One region of the Massilia aerilata genome, then DNA from elsewhere that is predicted to be linked to it. Evidence: predicted binding sites of a transcription regulator. Region 1 holds the regulator's gene; each other region holds the start of a gene.
The links. The regulator FNR, encoded in region 1, switches genes on or off when oxygen is low (the NO sensors DNR and NnrR bind a similar motif). The targets are predictions, from matches to a motif close to TTGATNNNNATCAA.
Positions count from the first base shown of each region.

Region 2: a site for FNR is predicted at 3,170-3,183, ahead of ACFPO9_RS26845 (OmpW/AlkL family protein). Genes of this name have one in related genera too.
Region 3: a site for FNR is predicted at 3,098-3,111, ahead of ACFPO9_RS07965 (hemerythrin domain-containing protein). Genes of this name have one in related genera too.

Region 1 covers NZ_JBHSMZ010000006.1:405,892-411,299, reverse strand. The annotation lists gene ACFPO9_RS10985 (M1 family aminopeptidase) at 1-891, shown strand, start outside; gene ACFPO9_RS10980 (hypothetical protein) at 1,090-1,365, opposite strand; gene udk (uridine kinase) at 1,543-2,199, shown strand; gene fnr (fumarate/nitrate reduction transcriptional regulator Fnr) at 2,200-2,970, opposite strand; gene ACFPO9_RS10965 (cytochrome ubiquinol oxidase subunit I) at 3,169-4,596, shown strand; gene cydB (cytochrome d ubiquinol oxidase subunit II) at 4,599-5,408, shown strand, end outside.
Region 2 covers NZ_JBHSMZ010000026.1:338,924-344,331, reverse strand. The annotation lists gene ACFPO9_RS26855 (chorismate-binding protein) at 1-1,824, shown strand, start outside; gene ACFPO9_RS26850 (DUF6058 family natural product biosynthesis protein) at 1,891-2,406, shown strand; gene ACFPO9_RS26845 (OmpW/AlkL family protein) at 2,491-3,102, opposite strand; gene ACFPO9_RS26840 (glutathione peroxidase) at 3,235-3,825, opposite strand; gene ACFPO9_RS26835 (PPK2 family polyphosphate kinase) at 3,859-4,692, opposite strand; gene ACFPO9_RS26830 (CoA-binding protein) at 4,689-5,117, opposite strand; gene ACFPO9_RS26825 (peptidoglycan recognition protein family protein) at 5,192-5,408, shown strand, end outside.
Region 3 covers NZ_JBHSMZ010000005.1:10,757-16,164, reverse strand. The annotation lists gene ACFPO9_RS07980 (AAA family ATPase) at 1-448, opposite strand, end outside; gene ACFPO9_RS07975 (exonuclease SbcCD subunit D C-terminal domain-containing protein) at 445-1,692, opposite strand; gene ACFPO9_RS07970 (winged helix-turn-helix domain-containing protein) at 1,819-3,051, shown strand; gene ACFPO9_RS07965 (hemerythrin domain-containing protein) at 3,288-3,929, shown strand; gene ACFPO9_RS07960 (DUF349 domain-containing protein) at 4,014-5,408, shown strand, end outside.

The DNA.
Region 1 (5,408 bases):
GCCCAGTCGTTCGCGAACACGATCCCGTTCTCGGAATCGATCGGCTTCATCGCCGACCTGCGCGACAAGGAGGACATCGACTACGTCTTCTACGTGACGGCCCACGAAATGGCGCACCAGTGGTGGGGCCACCAGGTGACCGCCGCCAACGTGCAGGGCTCGAGCATGCTGATCGAATCGCTGTCGCAGTATTCCGCGCTGATGGTGATGGAGAAGGAATACGGCCGCCACCAGATGCGCCGCTTCCTGCGCTACGAACTGGATCGCTACCTCAGCTCGCGCGGCGGCGAAGCGATCGAGGAGCTGCCGCTGGTGCGGGTGGAAAACCAGCAGTACATCCACTACCGCAAGGGCAGCCTCGTCTTCTACCGCCTGCGCGACGAGATCGGCGAGGAAGCGCTGAACCGCGCATTGAAGCGCTTCCTGGTCGACAAGGGCTACCAGGAGTCGCCGTTCACGACCTCCGCCGAGCTGGTCGCCTATATTCGCCAGGAAGCGCCGGCCGACAAGCAGGCGCTGATCACCGACCTGTTCGAGAAGATCGTTTTCTACGATAACCGCGTGACGGAAGCCACTGCCAAGAAGCGCCCTGACGGCCAGTGGGACGTGACGATGAAGCTGCACCTGGCGAAGATGGAGGCCGACGGCAAGGGCAAGGAGACGGCGCGCGCCTACGACGAGCCGGTGGAGATCGGCGTGTTCGCGCGCGCCAGGGGGGCCAAGGAGGCGGACGAGAAGGTGCTGCTGCTGGAGAAGCGGGTGCTGAGCGGCGCGAATCCGGTGCTGACCGTGACCGTCAAGGCGCGGCCTTTCGAGGTCGGCGTCGACCCTTACAACAAGATGATCGACCGGGTGTCGCGCGATAATCGCAAGGAGGTCAGCGTCGACTGATCGCTGGAGCGCCGCTCCGGCGCTCCGGCCCGTACCGGCCCGGCACACGGAAGGGGAGGCGCCGCGACTTTACGCCCTCGGCTTCATCAAGTCGATGCTCGAACCGCCGCCTGGCGGATGGCGGCCAGGCGGGTAGGCTGCCGGATCCAGGGATACGACTGGTACCAGTCCGGCCCGGCATTCGCATTGCGAAGAAACTCAACGCCGATCGGTCGGCTGCGGGTCCGTGGGCGGCGTCGTCGGCGGGGTCGTCGACGTGGCCCCCGCGCCCTGGCCGGACGCGCCCACCGTGCCCGGGCTGCCGGTGGTGCCCATCGTGTTGCCTTCCATTGTGCCGCTGGTTGTGGAACCGCTGGAGGTCGAACCCGTTGCGGAACTGGCGTCCATGTCGCTGCCGCTCGTGCGTGTCGCGCTGCATGCCCCCAGGGACAGGGCGATCATGCTGCCGATGAAGAGGCCTTGCACTGTTTTCATGATCATCTCCTAATAGTAGGGAAGACCATCATGGATAGGCGGGCCAGCGCCGACCATAGGAGGGCTTCGGCCGTCTTTGTAGGACATGCCGCACGGCCTGTCCAGTGTGCATGCTTAAAGTTTATGAACAAATGACTGCCTCTGTCAGTTCGCGCCCCGCTCCGGTATCATTCGGGGATGAACCAGAATTCCTTCCAACCCTTCGTCATCGGCGTGGCCGGCGGCAGCGGCAGCGGCAAGTCCACGGTGACGCAGCAGGTGCTGTCTTCCTTCGGCGCCGAGATGGTGTCGGTCGTCATGCAGGACGACTATTACAACGACCAGTCCGAACTCACCCCTGAAGTCCGCCGCCGGCAGAATTACGACCACCCGGACGCCTTCGACTGGCCGCTGATGGTGCAGCACGTGCGCGCCCTGCGCAATGGCGAAACGATCCAGATGCCGGAATACGATTTCACGATCGACAACCGCTCCAGCAAGACCATACCGGTCAAGCCGGCCCCGGTGATCGTGATCGAAGGCCTGTTCGCCCTCTACGACGCGGACCTGCGCAAGATGATGTCGCTGAAGATCTTCGTCGACACGGCGCCGGACGTGCGCTTCATCCGCCGCATGCAGCGGGATATTGCCGAGCGCGGCCGCACGACCGAGAGCATCGTCAACCAGTACCTGGAAACGGTGCGCCCGATGCACAAGCAGTTCATCGAACCGACCAAGCGCCACGCCGACGTCATCCTGCCGCACGGCGCGAACGGCCCGGCGGTCGACGTCATCACGACCAAGGTCGCGAGCGTCATCGATGAGTTAAAGCGCGGAAAACTCGAACAGCCCTGATCAGGCCATCGGGCTGCATTGCTCGGTGCCGGCCGCCAGCGCCTTCAGGCGGGCCGGATCGAGCAGGGTGACCTCGCGCTTGTCGATCGTCAGCAGGCCCATCTTCTTGAAACGCGACAGCAGGCGGCTGATGCTCTCGATCGTCAGGCCCAGGTAGTTGCCGATGTCTTCGCGCGACATGCGCAGGGCGAACTGGGTCGGCGAATAGCCGCGCGCCGCGTAGCGGGCCGACTTGTTGACCAGGAAGACGGCAAAACGCTGTTCCGCCCGCATATTGCCGAGCAGTAGCATGGCGTTCTGCTCGCGCGTGATCTCGTTGCTCATCATGCGGTGGAAGTGGCGCAGCAGGGTCGGCACCTGGCCGAACAGCTCTTCCAGGTTGCCGAAGGGGATCTCGCAGACTTCGCTGTCCTCCAGCGCCACCGCATCGCAGTGGTGGCATTCGCTGCTGATCGCGTCCATGCCCAGCAGTTCGCCGGCCATCTGGAAGCCGGTGATCTGGGTTTCGCCGGCGGCGTTCACCTGGTAAGTCTTGAAATGCCCGAAACGCACCGCGTACAGGTTGCGGAAGGGATCGCCCTTGCGGTACAGGGGCTCGTCGCGCGCCACGCGCCGGCGGCGGCCGATGATCTTGTCGAGACGGTCGATGTCCGCATCCGCGAGGCCCATCGGCAGGCAGAGCTGGTGCATGCTGCAGGCCGCGCAACTGGCCTTCAGGGTTTGCACGTTCAGCAGTTTGTCGTCGGTCGGTAAGCTGATGGCCTGGATCATCGGTCGGTGGAGACGGTTGGGGGTCAATATCCGTGATTATACGGTCGCTGTTCGAGGACTGTGCATCTTCCCGCCGGAACAGTTGAACGCCTGTTCACATGACGTCGCATTTTGACCGCAGGCCTGCCTTGCCACCCTGGCAATCGTGCGCACCCCGGCGCGTGCTAGATTCTGTACACAACAATAAGGGGAGCTCACATGTTCGGCTTGGCGGCATTGGACCTGGCGCGCCTTCAGTTCGCGTTCACGATGTCGTTCCACATCCTGTTTCCAGCGATCACCATCGGCCTGGCCAGTTACCTGGCCGTGCTGGAGCTGTGCTGGCTGAAGACCAGGCGCCAGGTCTTCGTCGACCTGTACCAGTTCTGGTTGCGGATTTTCGCCGTGACTTTCGGCATGGGCGTGGTCTCCGGCATCGTGATGGCTTACCAGTTCGGCACCAACTGGAGTTTTTTTTCCGAATACGCCGGCGCCATCACCGGGCCGCTGCTGGCCTACGAGGTGCTGACCGCCTTCTTCCTGGAAGCCGGCTTCCTGGGCGTGATGCTGTTCGGCTGGACCAAGGTCGGGCCCGGGCTGCACTTCCTCGCCACTTGCATGGTCGCGCTCGGCACCCTGATCTCCGCCACCTGGATCCTCGGCTCGAACAGCTGGATGCAGACGCCGCAGGGCTATGCCATCGTCGATGGACGCATGGTGCCGGTCGACTGGCTCAAAATCATTTTCAACCCGTCCTTTCCCTACCGGCTGGTGCACATGTCGATTGCCGCCTTCCTGTCGACGGCCTTGTTCGTGGGCGCCTCCGCCGCCTGGCATCTCCTGAAAGGCCGCGGCAACGAAGCGGTGCGCACCATGCTGTCGATGGCGATGTGGATGGTGCTGATCGTCGCGCCCATCCAGGCCGTGGTCGGGGACATGCATGGCCTGAACACCTTGCAGCACCAGCCGGCCAAGATCGCGGCGCTCGAGGGGCATTGGGAAAACGAAGGCGACAAGCCCTTGCCGCTGCTGCTGTTCGGCATCCCTTCCATGAAGGACGAGGAAACGAAATTCGCACTCGGCATCCCGCGCGTCGGCAGCTGGATACTCACGCACACCTGGGGCGGCCAGATCAGGGGCCTCAAGGCATTCCCGAAGGACGAGCGGCCCAACGCCCTGATTATCTTCTGGAGCTTCCGCGCGATGGTCGGCCTGGGCCTGCTGATGATCGCGCTGGGCGCCTGGAGCCTGTGGCTGCGGCTTAAAAAGCGGCTGTACGACAGCCGCGGCTTCCTGAAGATGGCGATGTGGATGGGGCCGGCGGGCCTGCTGGCGGTGCTGGCCGGCTGGATCACCACCGAGGTCGGGCGCCAGCCCTGGATCGTCTACGGCGTGCTGCGCACCGCGGATGCCGCCTCGAAGATCTCCGCCGGTCCGCTGGCCCTGTCGCTGGCGCTGTTCGTGGTGGCTTACCTGTTCGTGTTCGGGGTCGGCATCGCCTATGTGCTGCGGCTGGTGCGCAAGGGACCGCAAGCCTTCGACACCACGCGCGCGGCCCAGGGCGGGCCGGGCAGGGGGCGCACGCCGGCGCGGCCCCTGTCCGTGCCGGAAGCCGAGGCCTCGGCCAACGAAGACAACCTGACATGACTATGGACATCGACATCACCGCGGTCTGGGCCGGCATCATCTTCTTCTCCGTCTTCATGTACGTGGTGCTGGACGGCTTCGACCTCGGCATCGGCATGCTCTATCCCTTCGTGCCGGACAGGCGCGACCGCGACACGATGATGAATTCGGTGGCGCCGATCTGGGACGGCAACGAGACCTGGCTGGTGCTGGGCGGCGAGGGCCTGCTGGCGGCCTTCCCGGTGGCCTATGCGGTGATCCTGCCCGGCCTCTACCTGCCGCTGATCTTCATGCTGCTCGGGCTGATCTTCCGCGGCGTGGCTTTCGAATTCCGCTTCAAGGCCAACGACCGCGAACGGCCGGTCTGGGACCTGGCTTTCATCGCTGGCTCGATGACGGCGGCCTTCTTCCAGGGCGTATCGCTGGGCGCCTTTCTTTCCGGAATTCCGGTGTCGGGGCGCAGCTATGCGGGCGGGCCGCTGGACTGGTTCGCGCCTTTCCCGCTGGCGGCCGGCTGCGGCGTCATGATCGCCTATGCGCTGCTGGGCGCGACCTGGCTGGTGATGAAGACCGGCGGCGAGCTGCATGAACGCATGCGCAAGCTGGCGCGGCCTTTCACCTGGCTGCTGCTGGCGGCCATCGCCGTGGTCAGCGTGTGGACCCCGTTGTCCCAGCACCAGGTGGCCGAGCGCTGGTTCAGCTTCCCGAACCTGCTGATCCTGTCGCCGGTGCCGCTGCTGGTGGCCGCCTCCCTCGTCTGGCTGCTATGGTCCCTGGCGCGCAGTCCCTCCTGGCAACCCTTCGCCGCCGCGCTGGCGCTGGTGCTGCTGGGC
Region 2 (5,408 bases), on a different contig from region 1:
GACGACGCCAGCCCGGACGCCAGTCCGCCGGCGCGCTCGCGCCTGTACCGCGATTACGCCGGCATGCTGGCCTGCCATGCGGCCGAGGAATGGCCGCTGCTGCTGGCGCGCCTGCAGGAAGCGCTGGCGGCCGGCCTGTACGCGGTGCCGGTGCTGCGCTACGAACTGGGCGAGCAGCTGCTGAAGATTGTGCCGCCGGCGCAGGCCCAGGCTCAGTTGCACGAAGCCCCGCTGGCCCAGGTGCTGCTGTTCCGCGGCTACGACTCGCTCTCGAACGAGGAAGTGCAGGCCTGGCTGGCGGAGCGCGCCGGCACGACCGGCCCGGCCGGCATCGCCGATGTGCGCAGCAACGTCGACGAAACCACCTTCACGCGCGCCATCGGGCGCATCCGCGACTACATCGCCGCCGGCGACACCTACCAGGTCAACTACACCTACCGGATCCGCTTCGACGCCTTCGGCTCGATCCACGCGCTGTACGCGCGCCTGCGCGAGCGCCAGCCAGTGCCGTATGGCGCGCTGATCGGCCTGCCGGACGGCTGCGCGGTGCTGTCGCTGTCGCCGGAGCTGTTCGTGCGCCACGACGCCGGGCGCCTGCTGGCGCGGCCGATGAAGGGCACCGCGCCGGCCAGCGGTGACAGGGCCGTCGACGCGGTGCGCTCCAGCGCGCTGGCCGCCGACCCCAAGAACCGCGCCGAAAACCTCATGATCGTCGACCTGCTGCGCAACGACCTGGGACGGATCGCGCGCACCGGCAGCGTCGGCGTGCCGGCCCTGTTCGAGGTGCGCCGCTACAGCAGCGTGCTGCAGATGACCTCCACGGTGCAGGCCCAGCTGGCCGACGGTATCTCCTTGAACGACATCTTCGAGGCCCTGTACCCCTGCGGCTCGATCACCGGCGCGCCCAAGCGCCGCACCATGGAGATCATCCGCGAGCTGGAACCGGCCCCGCGCGGCATCTACACGGGCGCGCTGGGCTGGATCGATCCGCCGGCTTTTGGCGCCCCTGACGGCGCGCGCTTCGGCGACTTCTGTCTATCCGTGCCGATCCGCACCCTGGTGCTGCATCCGGAGCACAATGGCGTGCGCCACGGCGAGCTCGGGGTCGGTGCCGGCATCGTCTACGACAGCGATCCGGGCGCCGAATATGCCGAGTGCCGGCTGAAGGCGGGTTTTCTCACCGGGCTGCCGAATACCTTCGAAATCTTCGAGACCATTTACGCCACCCGCGAAGACGGCTGCCGCCACCTGGCACGCCACCTGGCGCGCCTGCGGGCGTCCGCCGCCTACTTCGGCTATCCCTTCACCGAGGAACTGGCGCAGGCCGGCGCCATCGCCGCCTGCGCGGTGCTGCCGGCGAACACGCCGCACCGCCTGCGCCTGGCCCTGCAGCCGGACGGAGAAGTCGTCGTGCACACCTCGGTGCTGGCGCCGCTGGCAGGCCCGGTGGAAGTGCTGCTGTCCGACGAGCCGGTCGATTCCACTTCCTTGTTCGCGCGCCATAAAACGAATATCCGCAGCCGCTACGACGCCGCCTGGAAGCTTGCTGAAAGCGTGGGCGCCTTCGACACCCTGTTCTTCAACGAGCGCGGCGAACTGGCCGAGGGTGGCCGCAGCAGCGTGTTCGTGCGCGTCGGCGAGCGCTGGTACACGCCGCCGCTGTCCTCGGGGGTGCTGCCCGGCGTGATGCGCGGCTTGCTGCTGGAAGACCCGGCCTGGAATGCGATCGAATGCCCGATCTCGCGCGAAACCCTGGAGCGCGCCCAGGAGATCGTGGTGTGCAATGCGCTGCGCGGGCCGCTGCGGGCGACGATCCGGCGCTGAGCTGCTTCTTGATACTTCGAGCGTCAGCGGAGCATCGCGGCGGCGCCCTGCCCTAGCATGGCGGGCATGAACCTGATCGACTACCTTCAAAACCACTTCCTGACGCGCGCGCAGCTGCTGGCGCAAACCTGCATGACCGGCGCCCGCCTCGACGCGCTGCAAGCTGCCGGCATGATGCCGCGGCCCTCTTACCGGCTGCGCCTGGACCTGGCCTGCGATTCCTTCTTCGGCCCGCATGCGGAAAGCCACGCCATCGACTGGTATGCGCAAGGGTATGTGGCCTGGGCCGGGCTGCTGGAAGCGCTGAACGGGCCGGAGCAGGCCTACGCCGTGTTCGCGCAGCGCTACCGGCAGTCTCTGAGTAATATAGCTGTGGATAAGCAGCTCGGGTATCCACAGGCGCTGGCGGGCGATGCCCACATCGGCGCCGAATGGCGGCACTTCCTGGACAGGACTTATGGGCTGTGCACGCGTTCCGGACTGCTGCTCGACCGCGCCAGTGCGCCGTTTGCGCCGCATGAAGTGGCGCGCAGCTCGCGCCGGCGCTACGTGGACGAGGTGAGACAAGCCTACGGGCTGTGAGCGCATGAAAAAAGCCGGCGCAAGGCCGGCATAAACCGGCCACAACCGGCTCGCTTGGAGAAAGCGGTAACTTGTAGAGGCGGCTCAGAAGCGGTAGCCGACGCCCAGGCCCAGCAGGACCGGGTCGACCTTCACGCGGCTGGCGCGCACGCCGTCGATTTCGACATCGCTGCGAATCTGCACCTTCTTGACATCGAGATTGACCGACCAGCGGCTGTCGATCCTGAAGTCGACGCCTGCCTGCAGCGCCAGGCCAAGGCTGTCATGTTCGAGGCGCGCCCCGCCGTTCAGCAAGGCCACCTTAGAGAGCAGAGTGTAGTTGAGGCCGGCGCCGACATAAGGATCGATGGTGGTCCCGGGCAGGAAGTGGTACTGCGCGGTGAGGGTCGGCGGCAGGTGCTTGAAAGTGCCTATGCTGGCGCCGTCGAGGGTGACGGTGTGCTTCTGCGGATAGGTCAGCACCAGTTCCGCCGCCCAGTGCGGCGTAAAGAAGTAAGCGATGTCGACTTCGGGAATCCACTTGTCGCTGACGTGCAGGCGGTCACTGGCGCCAGCGCCGCCGACCGGATCGGACTTGTCGGCTGGATCGATGTGCACCGCGCGCGCCCGGACCAGCCAGGGCGACTCCTGCGCCATCGCGGCCGTCGCGGTAAAACCCAGGACGGCAATCATCATGCTCAGGATTGAGTTTTTCATGGTGAGACCTTTCTTCGTTTTGTTGTATGGCGAAGAAAAGTGTATTTGACGCACCGCAACAGAGTCGTTGATGTAAGTCAAATAACCATGTGCAAAGCCGGGTTATTGCGCCCGGCCTCGATGAAAAGCGTATCAGCCGCCCAGCGCCTGCTCGATCTTGACCACCAGCGCTGGATCCTGCGGCGTGACCTTGCTCGGGAAGTAGTCGAGTACCTTGCCGTTACGGTCGATCAGGTACTTATTGAAATTCCACTTCGGCTGGTTGCCGGTGGCCTTGATCAGGTCGACGTACAGGGGATTGGCGGCGGCGCCAGTCACCGGGGTGGTGGCGAACATCGGGAATTTCACGCCATAGGTGTTGTAGCAGAGGTCGGCGATCTTCTTGGCGTCCTCGGACTCCTGCTTGAAATCGTTCGACGGGAAGCCCAGCACCACCAGGCCGCGCGCGGCGTACTTGGCGTACAGCGCCTCCAGGCCTTCGTATTGCGGGGTATAGCCGCAGTAGCTGGCCGTGTTCACCACCAGCACCACCTTGCCGCTGTACTGGCACAGGTCCTGCGGCGCCTCGTCCTGCAGGCGTTTGAAGGTGTGCTTCAGTACGGCCGGGCAGGACGCCGCCGCTGCAGCCGGCGCCGGCGCGGCGGACGCGCTCTGGGCCTGGGCGGGCGTGGTGGCGGCGAACGCGGCGCCGAGGGAAAGCAGCAGAGCGGTAGTCTTGAGCATGGCGGCGGAGATGAAGGTTAAAGAAATGCCATTCTATTCCACCTTGACCTTGTCGAGGTCGGCCTTCGGCGCCGGCCACGACAGCTTCATGCCCTGCATGGTCTCCAGCAGCAGGTGGGCGACGATCAGGTTGCGGTGGGTCTTGGAATCGGCCGGCACGATGTACCAGGGCGCGTGGTCGGTGTTGGTGGCGTCGATCGCCGCCTCGTAGGCGCGCTGGTAGGTATCCCATTGCGCGCGCGCGGCCAGGTCGGCGGGGTCGAACTTCCAGTGCTTCTCCGGGTCGTCCAGGCGTTCCTGCAGGCGCTTCTTCTGCTCGTCCTTCGAGATGTGCAGGAACACTTTGATGACCGTGGTGCCGGTCTCGGCCAGCATGCGCTCGAAGTCGCGGATCTGGGCCAGGCGGCGCTTGGTCTCCTTGCCGTCGATATCGCCCAGCACGCGCGGCACCAGCACGTCCTCGTAGTGGCTGCGGTTGAATACGGCGATCATGCCCGCGCCCGGCACGTGCGCGTGGATGCGCCACAGGAAGTCGTGGGCCCGTTCGCGCTCGGTCGGGGCCGTGAAGCCGGTGGCCTGCAGGCCCATCGGGCTGATCTGCGAATCGGAGAACAGCGCGCGGGTGGTGCCGTCCTTGCCGGCGGTGTCCATGCCCTGCAGGATCAGCAGCAGCTTCTGCTTGTGGCCGGCGAACAGCATCTCCTGGAGGTGGGCGACCTGCGCGATCAACTCGGCAGTGAGCGCTCGCTCGCGCTGCTTGGCGCCGCCGTTCTTGTCGCCGTTCTTCTCGCGCAAGGGCGTCAGGCCGGCGTCCTCGTCGCGCAGCGCGAGCTTCTTGGGCGCGCGGAAGCGCTCGCGGGCGTTCATGCCTGCACGCCGAGCTTGCGGTGCTCGACCAGCATGCAGTGGTTCATGACGACGTCCAGGCCGGCCGCGCGCGCCAGGTCGGCCGCCACCTGGTTCTCGATCCCGAGCTGCATCCACAAGGCGCCGGCGCGCACGTGGATGGCGTCCTTGGCCACCGGCGGCACGTCTTCGGATTTGCGGAACACGTCGACCACGTCGATGCGGCGGCCATCCTTCGCCAGTGCGTCGGCGGCTTCCTGCAGGGTCGCGTAGACGCTGCGTCCGAGGATTTCCTGGCCGGCGTAGGCGGGGTTGACGGGCAGGATCTCGTAGCCTTGGGATTGCAGATAGTCGGCCACCTCGTAGCTGGCGCGCTCGGGCTTGTTCGACATGCCGACCACGGCCACGGTCTTGGCGGACTTCAGGATTTGTTCGATGGTTCGCATGCTGGGCTCGCTATGTTATGGTCACGTCTAGCTTATCAGCTTTGTAACGCGCCACGGCGCATGAAACCTCTTCCATGACGATCCGCCCTGCTCTCGCTCTCTCCCTGCTGCTGTTCGCTGCCGTTCCCGCTTGGGCCCAGTCCCTCGCCGAGGTCGAACGAAGCATCGTCCCCGTGTCCGCCTGGGGCGGGACCCCGGCCGATCCGGCCCAGGCGCACCGCCAGACGATCACCCACATCACCCTGCACCACCAGGGCGAGCCCTATAAACCGGGCACCGACCCGCAGCAGT
Region 3 (5,408 bases), on a different contig from region 1:
GCACCTCGGTCTTGGTGGCGCCGATCGGGTTCAGGTCCGGCAGGCGGTTCAGGCTCATGGTGACCGGCTGCAGGGCGCCGCCGGCGCGGTTGCGCGAGCGGCGCACGCTCCAGCGCGCGCGGTAGCGGCCCTCGTCGTTGCCGACGAAGTCGACTTCCGCATGGGCCTCGGCGGTGCCGCGCCGCAGCAGGGTGCGGCGGTCCTGCACCGACAGCACGTCGTCGCCGACGTCGGGCAGGAAGTTGCCGGCGCGCGGGCCCTTGAGCAGGCGCGGGGTGGCGTCGTACAGGGCCAGGCACAAAGCGTCGAGCAGGGTGCTCTTGCCGGCGCCGGTGGGGCCGCTGATGGCGAACAGCCCGCTCGATACCAGCGGCTCCGTCTCGAAGTCGACTTCGAATTCGCCGGCCAGCGAAGCCAGGTTTTTACCGGCTATGCGCAGGATCTTCACGGTTCCCCCGTCATCAACTCGGCGAAAGCGGCCAGCTGGTCATCCGGCGCATCGTCGCCGAAGCGCTGCTGCCACAGGCGGCGGAAGATGTCGTCCGGCTGCAGCTGGGCCAACTGGTCCAGGCTCAGGGCGGACTCCACGCCCGGCATGGTGAGGACTTTGCGGGTCGGCTCGATCTTCGCCAGGCGCACCGGCTTGCCCTCCAGCGCCGCCTCGACCTGGGCGCGCAGGCTGGGCTCGGGTCCGTCCAGCAGCACCCGGACTTCGAGATAGGGCTGTTCGTGCAGCGGCGCGTCCGGCAGATCGAGGCCCACCAGCTCGGCGATCACCTGTTTCAGGGGCGCCGGCTGGGCCGGCACGCGCAGCAGGCCGACTGAGCGCGGCACTTGCAGCGGCACGATCTCCTTCGCTTTGCCGCCGTCGAGGTCGATGCGCAGCACCTGGTGCTGGTAATTGATCTCGGCGAAGGACAGCGGCAGCGGACTGCCGCAATAGCGCAGGTGCTCCTGCTTGCCGACTTTCTGCGCCAGGTGCAGGTGGCCCAGCGCGGCATAGGCGATGCCCGGATCGAACATGGACGAGGGCAGGGCCTCGGTGCCGCCGATCAGGATGCGGCGCTCGGAGTCCGGCGAGGAGTCGCCGCCCACCATGTGGCAGTGGCCCATGGTGACGATCGCCTCGCCGTTCGCGCAGCGCGAGCGCGCCAGCGCATAGGCCTGCTGGTAGAGCAGGGCGATGCCGGACAAGTAGGCGTCGATGGCTGCATTCCCGGCCTCGTTCGCGGCGTCGACGCGCGGCACGTCGCCTGGACGCAGGAAGGGGATCGCCACGCACCAGGCCTTCACCGCGCCGTCGCGGCCGGTGAGCGGCACCACCATGCGTTCGATGTCGATGGCGCCTTCGGCATCGCGCACCACGTGGCCGACCACGCGGGTGCCGTGGGCTTCGAGCAGCGGTCCCGGTGCTTCCAGCCTGCCCGGCGAATCGTGGTTGCCGGCGACGATCACGATGTCCAGTTGCGGCATGCGCGCGCGCGCCTGCTGCAGGAAACGGTAGAGCTGGCGCTGCGAGGCCGCCGAGGGGTTCGAGTTGTCGAAGATGTCACCCGCGATCAGCACCGCGTCGGCCTGCTCGGCCACGATGGTCTCGAGCAGCCAGTCGAGGAAGCGCTGGTGTTCGTAGGTCCGGTCGAAATTGTGCAGGGTCTGGCCGAGATGCCAGTCGGAAGTGTGCAGCAGCCGCATGGATTTCTTACAGGAAGATAGCTTCTGGGTGAGCCAAGGGGGCTCACTATAGCGCAGACAGCATCGCCATGACAAAAGTTCTCGGACAGATGAGCAACATGACAATGGCTCTAATAAAATAGATGGATGAGCGAACTCACTCTTAGTCTCGGCGCCGCGCGCGCCCTGCACCTGGCGGCCCAGGGCATGCTGCAGCCGCGCCGCGCCCGCGCCACCAAAGACGATGTGCTGGCCGCGATCCGCCGCATGGGCGTGCTGCAGATCGACACCATCAGCGTGGTCGCGCGCAGCCCCTATTTCGTGCTGTGGAGCCGGCTGGGCGATTACGAACCGGTCTGGCTCGAGCAGCTGCTGGCCGAGGGCAGGCTGTTTGAATACTGGGCGCACGAAGCCTGCTTCGTCCCGGTCGAGGATTACGGCCTGTACCGCCACCGCATGCTCGATACCCACGCGCTGGGCTGGAAGTCCGGCGCGTCCTGGATGAAGGGGCATGCGGAGCTGGTCGAGGGGGTGCTCGAGCACATCCGCGTGAACGGGCCGACCCGCGCCGCCGACTTCGAGCGCACCGATGGCAAGAGCGGCGGCTGGTGGGCGTGGAAGCCGGAGAAGCGCTCGCTGGAGGCGCTGTTCACGGCCGGCAAGGTGATGGTGGCGCGGCGCCAGAATTTCCACCGCGTCTACGATTTGGCCGAGCGCGTGCTGCCCTGGGACGATAGTCGCACGCCGTCGATGGACGAGGTCCGGCGCGAATTCGCCCTCCGTGCGGTGAAAGCGCTGGGGCTGGCGAAGGCATCGTGGATCCCGGATTACCACCGCACCCGGCCGCCGCACCTGGGGCTCGAGGCGCTGGTCGAGGAAGGCCTGCTGCTGCGCGCCCGCGTCGAGGGCTGGAAGGAGCCGGTGTTCGTGCATGCCGAGCATGCCGGCCTGCTGGCGCAGGCGGCGGAAGGGCGCCTGAACCCGACCGTGACCACGCTGTTGTCGCCCTTCGACCCCATCGTCTGGGACCGCCGCCGCGCGCTGGAGCTGTTCGGTTTCGATTATCGGCTGGAATGCTACACCCCGGCGGAAAAACGCCAGTACGGCTATTTCACGCTGCCGGTGCTGCGCCGCGGCCAGCTGATCGCACGGATCGACGCCAAGGCGCACCGCCCGGCCGGGCTGTTCGAGCTGAAATCCGTCGCCTTCGAGCCTGGCGCGCGTCCCAGCGAGCGCCTGCTGCGCGACCTGGCGGCGGCGGTGGCGCGCTGCGCCCGCTGGCACGGCTGCCCGGCGGTCGAGGTGGCGCGCACCGATCCCGAAGGCATTGCCGGGCCGCTGCGGGACCTGCTTTCCGTTCCGCAACAGGCTGCCGCCTGAGCGGTATTTTTTGCCCCCATCGATGGGGGGCGCAAGGGGTTGTGGTTTGTGCCAGATCAAACCCGGCCCCAGGACCCGTCCGTACACTAGGTGCTCTTTCAGGCCGATGACAACCACTACAGGGTCCCAACCCTTCCTCAGGCCTGTTCAAAACATACGCCTCCCATCCAGGTTCCCGCCCCGACCATGCCGGTCAGGCTGAACTTTGTGTTGGCGAAAAACTGAGCGGAGACCGAATGCTGACGTCAACTTACACTCTCGTTGCCCTGTCCGTCGAACAGACCACCGTGCGCTCGGCGCTGCAGTCGCTGGTCCACGCGCTGCATGCCTTGCCGGGCGAGGACGGCGTCCTGGCGCCCGGCCAGGCGGCCCGGCTGTGCGCGGAATTGCGGCAAGTGGTCGACGATTGCCACTGGCGCAAGCTGGACAAGTTCCTGGTGCCGGCCCTGCGCCGCAACACGGAAGCGGCCGATGGCCTGCTGCACGATCTCGAGCAGATCAGCCGCGCCGCCGCCGATGCGCTGGCGGCGGCCGAAGCCTGCGTCGATGCCGGCGCCCGCGGCGTCGACCGCGACGGCTTCCAGGAGGCCATCGAGCGCTGTGCCGACGCCCTGCGCTGCCGCCTGGAGCGCGAAGAGCACGAGCTGTTTCCACTGGCGCGCAGCCTGGTGCGCGGCGAGGCCTGGTTCGCGATCGCCAACCAGATGCTGGTCCACGATGCCGTCGCCCGCGAGCGGCGCGGGGCAGGGCGGCGCGGCTGCGTCGAATCCATCGAGCCCCGCCATGGGCGTTTCGAGCCGCATGGCCATGGCCAGGGGCACGATCCGGCCGGCGCCGAATTCGGGCGGCGCTACGCCACGCTTTCCCTACTGCACTGATGCGCTGTCCGCACGCGCCTGTCCGGCGGCGCGAGGCCATCAGGTTTCTTGTTATGATGGCGATTTTGGAAGTGCGATTTCATCATGTTCGAGTTCCTATTCAAGCGGCCGGGCGACAACAAGCCCGGCGACAAGCAGCCGGCCGGACAGGAGGCGCAAGCGGGACAGGCCGCCTCCACGGGCGCAGCTGGTCCGGGCGCCGCCGCGACGCCGCAGCGCGCGCTGCAGGCCGAGAAGCTGAGCCGGATCCAGGGCGACGAGGCCGCCGCGGTGGAATTCGTCCTCCAATGCGAGTTTTCCGAGCTGCGCCTGACCGCAGCCGAAACCATCCAGAGTCCCGAGCTGCTCGAGCGCGTCCATACCGCGATGCGCAATACCGACCGCCGCGTCGCCAAGCTGATGCAGTCGCGCCTGGACGCCCACCGGCACCGCGAAGCCGAGCGCCGGCGCGGCGAGACCATGCTCGAACAGGCGCGCTCGCTGCTCAAGGATGCGCTGCTGACGCCCAATCACGTTGCCGACCTCGACCGCAAGTGGGCGGTGATCGCCGCCCCTGAACTGCAGGATGAATTCGGCGCCGTCCGCGCCGCGCTGGCCCAGCGCCTGGAAGCCCAGGTGCAGCTGCAGCGCGCCATGATCGACCGCCTGGCCGCGCTGCGCCGGCTGCCGTCCGAACCGCTGCCGGCCGCCGAGCTGGCAATCAAGCTGGAAGCGCTGGCCCAGGAACAGGCCCAGGCCCTACAGGCGCCCGAGCAGCCCTCGCTGCCGCGCGGCCTGGTGGCCGAAGTCGGCCTCGAAGCGCAGAAGCTGCAGGCCAGCCTGCATGAAATCGAAGCCGGCCAGGCCGCGCTGGCGGCGCGCGAAGCCTTCCTCGCCGCCCAGCAGGACAAGCCCCACGCCGAGCTGAACCCGGAGGCCTTGCGCAAGGAATGGCAGCGACTGCCGCAAGCACAGCAGGGCGCGCATGGCGAGGCCATGGCTGCGCTGCAGCAGCGCTTCGAGGCCTTGCTGGCCAGCTTGCCGCAGCCGGAAGCGCGCAAGCCGCGCGAGCCGAAAGAAACCCCGGCCACAAAGCCGAAAGAGCAGGGCAGGATCGAGGGTAAAACCGAGGGCAGGGCGCGTGGCGCCGACCAGCACTTCCTCGACACCATGGATGCGATGGAAGCGGCGCTGCAGCAAGGCTCGCTGGGAACCGCCGCCGAACTCGACAAGGGACTGAAGGAAGCGCGCGAGAAGAACATGCGGGGCATGCACCTGACGCCGGCGCAGTCCGACCGCCTGGCCCATGTGCGGGCCGAGCTCAAGCGCCTGTCGGACTGGGCGCGCTGGGGCGGCAACGTCTCGCGCGAGGAACTGATCAAGTCGGTGGAAGCGCTGCCGACCCAGAACCTGGCGATGAGCGAGCTGGCCAAGAAGGTCGGCACCATGCGCGAACGCTGGAAAGCCCTCGACAGCCTGTCCGGCGCGGCCCCGAAAAGC